Regions from separate parts of the Paenibacillus sp. FSL H7-0357 genome, predicted to be linked through region 2. Evidence: riboswitches for the same ligand, from Rfam matches in the RefSeq annotation. Region 2 holds a riboswitch; each other region holds the start of a gene.
The links. A riboswitch is a leader RNA that binds a small molecule or an ion and turns the genes downstream of it on or off. The one in region 2 is predicted to bind cyclic di-GMP.
Positions count from the first base shown of each region.

Region 1: linked by a shared signal. The riboswitch ahead of H70357_RS34920 (collagen-binding domain-containing protein) and the one ahead of H70357_RS32300 (flagellar assembly protein A) in region 2 are both predicted to bind cyclic di-GMP.
Region 3: linked by a shared signal. The riboswitch ahead of H70357_RS03095 (transglutaminase-like domain-containing protein) and the one ahead of H70357_RS32300 (flagellar assembly protein A) in region 2 are both predicted to bind cyclic di-GMP.

Region 1 covers NZ_CP009241.1:514,088-517,223, forward strand. The annotation lists gene H70357_RS02280 (YhjD family protein) at 1-380, opposite strand, end outside; cyclic di-GMP riboswitch class I at 1,004-1,093, shown strand; gene H70357_RS34920 (collagen-binding domain-containing protein) at 1,177-3,136, shown strand, end outside.
Region 2 covers NZ_CP009241.1:7,314,987-7,318,122, reverse strand. The annotation lists gene H70357_RS32300 (flagellar assembly protein A) at 1-1,731, opposite strand, end outside; cyclic di-GMP riboswitch class I at 1,837-1,929, opposite strand; gene H70357_RS34700 (FUSC family protein) at 2,200-3,136, opposite strand, start outside.
Region 3 covers NZ_CP009241.1:693,508-696,643, reverse strand. The annotation lists rRNA gene H70357_RS03100 (16S ribosomal RNA) at 1-730, opposite strand, end outside; gene H70357_RS03095 (transglutaminase-like domain-containing protein) at 1,092-1,898, opposite strand; cyclic di-GMP riboswitch class I at 1,912-1,994, opposite strand; cyclic di-GMP riboswitch class I at 2,068-2,149, opposite strand; gene H70357_RS03090 (class D sortase) at 2,271-2,876, opposite strand; gene H70357_RS03085 (GtrA family protein) at 2,973-3,136, opposite strand, start outside.

The DNA of each region.
Region 1 (3,136 bases), 890 kb from region 2:
TACTGTTCCTCATAGCTGTGGTAGCCGGAGATATCGAGTCCCAGGTATTTGCGCATATGGATAGCGGCCTGTGCAGCGATGACGTCATCCAGCAGCAGCATCCGTTCATGATATCCCCGGCATATAAATTTGGCCTCGATGCCGACCTGGAGCCGCTGCTGTTCATAGACCTTAATTCCGCGTTTCCTCATTTCGGCGCGCACATCCCTCAGATCGGCAGTAGCCGCATTCGCAGCAGTACGGAGAACATCCATGTATGGGGCGGGGGTCCGCAGTTGTGTCGACATAATGGCTGAATCCCGTTCAAAGGCTGATAAAATCAGCGGAAGCAATATATAGGATTTGACCAGTGTATTATCGTTACTCTCCGCTCTATGCATAAATTCAATCACCTCTAATAAGAACGTATATTCGTATTTTAACCGATTATTCAAAAATTAATCAATGGAATTTCTAAACAACTGAAACAATGTGACATAATTCACAAAATAATTATAAGAATTATTTTATATTAAAATTGAAATAATAAATATTGAAAAATAAAGCTCATTGATAAGGAGAATTGTGATGAATTATGAGGGAAGTCTCCGCCGCGGGTTGTTGTTCGGGTTGTTTCTAAGTGTTCCACTATGGATGTCCATGATCGGCTGGGTTCAGCTGTTATAAAATATACAAATTCTAAGTCCGGCTGTTGCCCGCTGACTTATGTAAATTGACAATGACTAAAAACTGCTGCCAAGAGCTGGTGACAGTTTTTTTGCCGTTTCGACATAAGTTGAAAAGTGGTTCGAATATACTAATTTTTAATATTGAAAATTTGTTTTATATGATCGGCAAATACAACGAAACCCTTATGTGATGCGGGATTGAGGACTTTTTTAGAGAATCTATCAAAAAAAATAAGGAATAGATTGACAAACGGAGGGGTGAAGAGATAGACTGATTCTAGTCCGAAAGTAACAAAAGTCATAGACTACATAGAATACAACTGTTACCAACTTCTCATGTATAATCGCAAACCGTTCGAAAGAGCGGGACGCAAAGTCAGGAATCTACAGCACTCTAAAGGTGCCATGATCGTCCGGCCGCCATGAAGCTAACCCTTCTTGGCGGTCTTTTTGTTGTTACGGGCTAATCTGTGCATTCATAGAATAGTTACATAGGAGGTGCACATCGTTGTTGAAGAAAAAATCATTAGCCTTGATTCTGACGGGGATTTTAACCATCGGCAATATGCTTCATCCGGGGATCAATGCAGAGGCGGCAAGCATGCCGTACACCCCAACACCGGTGCTGGGAGTCGCCGGGAATTTCAACGCCTTTATCTTTGGAGATTTCGCGCAAAGCAATGACCAGATCCACGGACGGCTTGCTGCTGCAGGGAACATTACTCTTCAAGGATATGGCGTATCCAAGGATGCTGTAGGCGGAGATGTGCTTATCGCCGGCAAAAACATCGACTTTTCAAATGGAACAGTTTATGGCACCTCTGTGTATGGAGGCAGCATGAAAAGTTCAGGAGCTGATCTTAAAGGAGGTACGCGGCAGGATCATCCGATCGATTTTCAAGCTGAGGAGCAATTTTTGATTCAGCGTTCGAGTGAACTAGCTGCTCTGAAACAAACGCAGCCCTTTGTCAGAGATGGAGGGAAAATGACGATTAACGCTCCGGATTCCTTTAATGTCATTCATTTGACTGCTGCGGATTTGGCGGTTACCAACGGTCTCCAGTTCAACATTGCAGGAAATGCCACGGTAATTATCAATGTAAGCGGGAATAAGGTCGTCATTCCGGATTTTCAAATGTGGAACGGCAAACCTCACAATGTGCTGTTCAACTTCTACGAAGCTTCTTCTGTAGCAAATGGCAACACAACCATTGAAGGAACCATGTTAGCGCCTCATGCCTTTGTGGCATTCAGCCGAGCTGAGCTGCATGGTACCCTTATTGCAAAAGGATTCAGCGGTTATATTCAGATGCATCATCATACCTTTGAGGGAACGGTGCCGCCAGTCGGGCCGACGCCGACACCAACGCCGACGGCGACGCCAACACCGACGCCGACACCGACACCAACGGCGACACCAACGCCGACACCAACGGCGACGCCAACACCAACGCCGACACCGACACCAACGGCGACGCCAACACCGACACCGACACCGACGCCGACACCAACACCAACGGCGACGCCAACACCAACACCAACACCAACGCCGGTACCGACGCCGACACCAACGGCGACGCCAACACCGACACCAACGCCAACACCGACACCGACACCGACACCGACACCAACACCAACAGCAACGCCAACACCGACGGCGACGCCAACACCGACACCAACGCCAATACCGACGCCGACACCAACACCAACGCCGGTACCGACGCCGACACCAACGCCGGTGCCAACGGCGACGCCAACACCAACACCGACGCCGACACCAACGCCAACACCGGTGCCGACACCGACGCCAACACCGGTGCCGACACCAACGCCAACACCGGTGCCGACACCAACGCCAACACCGGTGCCAACACCAACACCGGTGCCGACACCGACGCCAACACCGGTACCGACACCAACGCCGACATCAACGCCAACACCGGTGCCAACACCAACACCGGTACCGACACCAACGCCAACGCCGACACCAACGCCAACACCGGTGCCAACACCAACGCCGGTACCAACACCGGTGCCAACACCGACACCAACACCGACACCGACACCAACGCCAACACCGACACCGGTGCCAACACCGACACCAACGCCGGTACCGACGCCGACACCGACACCGGTGCCAACACCGACACCAACGCCGGTACCGACACCAACACCAGCGCCAACACCGGTACCAACGGCGACACCAGTGCCGACACCAGTGCCGACACCAGTGCCAACGGTAGAACCAACGCCAGCGCCGACAAGCGTAACGCCAACGGTAGACCCGACGCCAGCACCGACGAGTGTAGCGCCAACGGTAGAACCAACGCCAGCGCCGACGAGTGTAGCGCCAACGGTAGAACCAACGCCAGCGCCGACAAGCGTAACGCCAACGGTAGACCCGACGCCAGCGCCGACAAGTGTAGTGCCAACGGTAGACCCGACACCAGCACCGACGAGTGTAGCGC
Region 2 (3,136 bases):
GGTAAGCACCGATTTCTCGGAGGACTGCTTCCCTACAGTCTGTGCGCTGATGGAGCCTGCCGCCTCGACTGAGGAGTCCGTGCACTCCGCTTCGTTCATTACGAAACGGACATCGCCGGAAGAGAACAGCTGGCTGTGCAGAATCCCCTCCTTATGAACATGGAGATCTCCGCCGGATTTAATAATGCTATGCTGTGACGAGGCAATGTCGATCTGTGTATTCTCCTCCTGCATCCCGGATATGGCGTCATGCAAATCCTGCAACAGCCTCAGAAAGGTGCTTAGAACAGCATCCGTGAAGAAATCGGTGAACTGCCCCGGGTGCAGGAATACCTCCAGCATATGTCTTAATTGCCCGGTGTCGATAGGATAATCGGGATTCATCCCGGCAATAACATCCTGGAGATCACTGATCAGGCCGGGGAGATGGTCATATTTGCTTTCCAGCAGCAGCATAACGACCAGACCGTATTTTACGGTTTGCTGGCGTGATTGGACGGTATTCGCCAACTGCTGCGACGCTTTTCTCAGACTGGTCATTTCCTCCATCAAGAGAGCGGAGTACATGCAGAGGCGGTTATGTCTCGCTCCATAATGACCGGAGTACAATTGGCTGCTGACAACCTTGCCCTGGACAAAAATGCTGCCTGTAGCTGTGATTGTCGCATGCGTAACATCGCCGTATATGTATACATTTCCCAACGCCTCAAGGATGGTTTGGTTTCCGATATCATTAGTGGCGACCACATCACCCGGGAACATCATTTTGGCGGCTTCGGGGTCCGTATCCCCGGGAACAAGATATGTCTGGGGGAAATCAAAAACCTTGCGGTTCAGACCGCATCCCGTTAAGCGGGGCCTTCCCTGGCGGAGGGAGACGATCCCGCCGTCCGCCAGCAGGGTTGTACATTCTTTAGTGACCAGCTGAATGTCTTGCGGCGGCGGGGAGGGAATAATTCCGCCATACACGTCGATGCCGGGCACTCCCTCTTCCGCAGGCAGCTTACAGGCAATGACCTCTCCCTCCTGGACAAAGGGAACCCTTGGATGGTTCGGGAAATCTGCAGGATCGGCAGTCCGAATGAATTCATATTCCCTGTCCTCAGCAAATAACAGCTCCAGCCGGGCATTCTTGCCGGGAATAGGGGCTTTACCCTCAGCGATGCAGACCGGGAGATAGGTAGGGTTGTTCAGCTCTGCATAAAGAGCTGGAATATTGAGATCGCGCATAATGGAGCTTTTCTTGAAGCCGGCGATAATCTGGTCCACCGTAAGGGTGGACAGCAGCAGGCCGCAATTTGGTTCCGCCCGGACCGTGACATCTGCTGCAGCCGGGGAGCTGGCGAGCTTCCAGGCGTACTTTTCTGCACGGTAGAGCGTGAAGTAGACCTTCAGTTTATCTTCGGATACGGTAATCTGATACTGCGGCTTCTCGCAAATCTCCCAGGTGATACGGTCTGTGGGGGTTACTTCCGTAGGATCTGTCACCGTCTTCCGGTTAATATTCAACACCACAGGGTGAACGGAGGAAATGACAGCGGGTTTGCCGCCGGGCAGAGGAGGAGTGATGAATATTTGGTTGTTCTGTACGATAATACGTCCGTTCTTATCCTCATCTCCCCCACGGAGCGGCTTAGCCTGCACAGAGGGCAGAGCCGGAAGATCGGGGTTCCCGATTGGCGTTGTGGTATGAAATACATGCCTGAATTTCTCGATGATATGCTGTGGCATTACTCTAACCTCGCTTCTTCGTATAATCAATGGCATCTGTACAGAAAAGAGCATCATGGACTATGATAGATTGTCTTAATCTACCGGTACCCAAGTCACATCTCAATTGGCAGCCTGGCGACCATGAATGGATAGTCTCACATTCTTAGGCCCATCGCTTTGCGTCCTGCCCTTTCGGGAAGTTTGCCTTTAAAAAAATAGATCAATGATATACATTCAGCATGAGGTCATTTAATCGACTCAAATCGACAGGGAATGTTCAATACTGGATTGGTTGCCAAAATAAATCTACAAACAAGCTTAATTCTAGTACTTTAGTATTAATTTTTCAACTTATTAATAATAAATCTCTCTGGTATCCCTTTAAAAGGGACGGCTTTGAGTCCAAGCGATATTACAAGCAAAAACGACCCTGCCTTTTTCTCAAAGGACAGGGTCGTTTCTGCAAAAAAAAGGACGCTCCCAAGCTTATAGCTTGTGGGAGAGCCCTCTTTTAACAAGATGTACGGCGCGCGCGCTTCCGGACCGGACGGAGGCTGGTGCCGGTATAACTGTGGCTGCATAATCGGCCCGTTCAATTTCCTCCAGCACCCGGTTAAGATGGGAGAAGACGGCTCCGAGATCGCGGACTGCTGTCAGCGAGCATTGACCCTGCAGCTCGGAGAACCAGGCGAACTGCAGATCCCGGGCACGGCGCAGCGCTTCGGGGAGCGAACGGGTGCATTCGGCATCGGACAAAGTCTTGGTTCCATACAAGGCGATGCAGTCTGCGGTTGCCGTTACGACCTCTGTCATCCAGTCAGCTGCGGCATAATGTGCAGGCAGGAGGGAAATCTCCTCGGCGATCTCCTTGACGTAGCGGTGAACCTTCTGCAGATGCGAGGTTGCCTGTGTCAATGACCGCAATCCGCCGCGGCATTGATAATGGGATAACGTATAGTGCAGCTCTTTCTGCTGCTTGTCGCTCTTCGCCAGCAGTTGTCCGGAACGCACCAGCCTCTCCGGAGCCTGCTTGGAACTGCTGCTCTCTGCGGCGAGTCCGGTCAAGGCATCGGCCAGCAGCAGGGTCCCTTCCAGTGCCAGGCGTTTAACCTTGACGAACCCCCCGGGGGGGACGATAATCATATTTATTATTAAGGCAATCAGCACGCCGATTAAGGTCTCCGCGACTCTCCACACGATATAAGGGTCCTGATAAAAGGTCAATGCCAGCACGGAGGTCACACCGACCTGGGAAACGGCTTGAATGTTAATCCGGCATGCGGTGGCCACACCGATGCCGATCAACAGCATCAGCAGAATAGACAGTGCCCCCACGTCGAAGAAATGGCCCACGAGCAGGCTGACAATTCCACCGAGCACAACGCCCATCAGACGGTAAATCCCTTTTTCCAGCGAAGCCTTG
Region 3 (3,136 bases), 1.1 Mb from region 2:
TGGTGTTCCTCCACATATCTACGCATTTCACCGCTACACGTGGAATTCCACTTTCCTCTTCTGTACTCAAGCCACCCAGTTTCCAGTGCGACCTCAGGTTGAGCCCAAGGTTTAAACACCAGACTTAAATAGCCGCCTGCGCGCGCTTTACGCCCAATAATTCCGGACAACGCTTGCCCCCTACGTATTACCGCGGCTGCTGGCACGTAGTTAGCCGGGGCTTTCTTCTCAGGTACCGTCACTCCGGTAGCAGTTACTCTACCGGACGTTCTTCCCTGGCAACAGAGCTTTACGATCCGAAAACCTTCATCACTCACGCGGCGTTGCTCCGTCAGGCTTTCGCCCATTGCGGAAGATTCCCTACTGCTGCCTCCCGTAGGAGTCTGGGCCGTGTCTCAGTCCCAGTGTGGCCGTTCACCCTCTCAGGTCGGCTACGCATCGTCGCCTTGGTGAGCCGTTACCCCACCAACTAGCTAATGCGCCGCAGGCCCATCTCCTTGTAGCAGATTGCTCCGCCTTTCATCCTTCGTCCATGTGAACAAAGGAATTATCCGGTATTAGCTACCGTTTCCGGTAGTTATCCCAGTCAAAGAGGTAGGTTGCCTACGTGTTACTCACCCGTCCGCCGCTAAGTTAATCCGGAGCAAGCTCCTTCATAACTCCGCTCGACTTGCATGTATTAGGCACGCCGCCAGCGTTCGTCCTGAGCCAGGATCAAACTCTCCAAATTGGTATTTAGAAAGAGCGATTGCTCAATTTGAAACATCTGACGAGAATTTACATTCTCTAATTTTGGATCTCACTTGCGTGATTTCCATACTCACTCGTTGTTCAGTTTTCAAAGATCAAGCTCGTTGTCAGTGTCGATTATCTCGTCACCAGCAACTCTTATAATATATCACGTTTGATTTAGAAACGCAAGCTTTTTTTTGAAACAACTTTTCAGCCATTCCTTATTTACTTGGGTGCGCTCTAACAACGCTTACCTATAATACCCCACATCAATATAAAAAAGCAACCCCTTAAACAAAAAAAGATAACCGGCTTAAATATTAAGCCGGTTATCTTAGAGTAATCATCATTCTACAGGATTAGTAGATCTTAGCTGCTGTATATTTGCTCGACGCTTTGGTGAAGCCTGTTTCTTTGTTCTTACCTAATCCGGCGTCCACTGTCGTATCGATCGTTACCCATTTGCCGTTAAGCAATACTTCATTCCAGGCATGATATACAGATACATAACTCGTATTGCCCATTACCAGCTTTGTCGGAATCCCTTCACTGCGGAGCATAGTGGCGAACAAAGATGCATAATCGTAGCAAATCCCTTTCTTACTAGCGAGTGTGTTGTCGTTGTTCGGGATATAATCCTGCGTAACATTAGCCGCCAAGGTGTAGTCGTACTTTACATTCGCCACGATGTAATTATAGATAGCTTGTACCTTTGCTTCATCAGTGGTCAGCCCTTGCGTAAGCTGCTTAGCTTTCAGTACTGCTTTATCGGAAGAATTCCATTTCACATTCTGTACGGAACTCAAATATACGGCGTTGGTGTTGCTCATGCTCAGGTCTACGGTTTCGGAAGAAAGCACTTTGTATTTGTTGCCGCTGGTGTTCTCTAGGACTGACACTTTATAAGCGCCATTCCCCTGCTGCAGTGGAAACGTTTCTGTAGCTTTGGAGGCATATAAGTTATAAGAGTAGCTCTTGTTGTCTTTAGTAATCATGAGCTTGATACGTTTGTCCTTGGGAACATCATAGGAAACTTGGACAACCCCTTGGCTCAATTGCGATGTATTTAACCAGCCCGACTCTACGCTGGATGCGTTAGCTGTGCTTACTTGAACAGAAGTAACCAGGACGAACAAGGTCAAGAACATATAATAGAACTTCTTCATGGATAAAACCCCTTTCGGTAGCTGGCTGCCATCCATACCCGGGAAGGCCCTTTAGCTTTGCGTCCCTACCTTTCGATAGGTTTGCCGTTATCGTTTAAGCTTTATCTGTTCCTACTACTATTGGAATATACTAGATTCATCTTAAGAACAAACAAAAAAAGCCTCTTCATTCGGTAGCTGGCTGCCATCCTTACAGGGAAGGCCCTTTAGCTTTGCGTCCCTACCTTTCGATAGGTTTGCCGTTATCGTGTTTAGCTTTTATAGTTATATAGTATCATATTAATGCCTAGTTACAAGACCTAAATCACTAGATTTCTACTTAATTCATTTAAATTTTTATAATTTTCGCATTTTATGATCTGTTCTCTTACTTCAAACCGCTTTAGCGTGGATAATCAGTCGATGGGTCGGATTTACCAAAGGATCACACGTAATGAGGGTAAGGATCTTATCTTGTTTATTCCCGTTCAGTACAGACACATCCGTAGGCTCAACAATCGAGATATCATAAACCTCGTATTTATACTCCTGATCGCTTGTCTTGACGGAAATGGTATCTCCGACCTTTACTTCGTTCAGTCTGTTGAATAATCTCCCTGTAGTCCTAGACCTGTGTGCAGCTATGGCAGCATTGCCTATTTCACCGATTGGAGCGGTTTCCTTCATATGGGCTGCGGCATGCTTCATGTTGGCTTTGGTCGCCCCTTCCAATATGGGCAATTTCAAATCGATTTTGTCGATTGTGATAATTCCGGTCACTTTGCCGCCGACCTCTATTTCCTGCTCTGCCGGTTCGGCAGCCTGCACTGGTTCATCCCCAGCTGATTCTTCTGCCAGCAGTGCAGTGACCTCGGCGTACTGTTTTTTCAGATCGGGCTCTGACGAAGGGGCCAGCTCACTATAAGCCTGTTCAGCCTCCTTCAGCAGCTTCTCTTGCTGCCGGTCGTTATACCATTCGCTCGCTTTTGGATACAGCATGACTAGAACTCCTGCAATTATGATCAAATAGGAAAACTTACGCATCAAATCCCCCCGATCTTTAAGATAAAGAAACTCCACGGCCCAACATTTGACTTAAAATACCCATTTACGGCTGCCAAAGAAATTGATGATGACGGTGACGAACGTAACCAGCACTTTGGAAATCAGCACCTGAACTCCAAATTTGTCCGTTAGCAGATGCATCAGCAGCACTGATATCCCCAGTACAACCAGGTTCAGTATGATGAATCGGACTA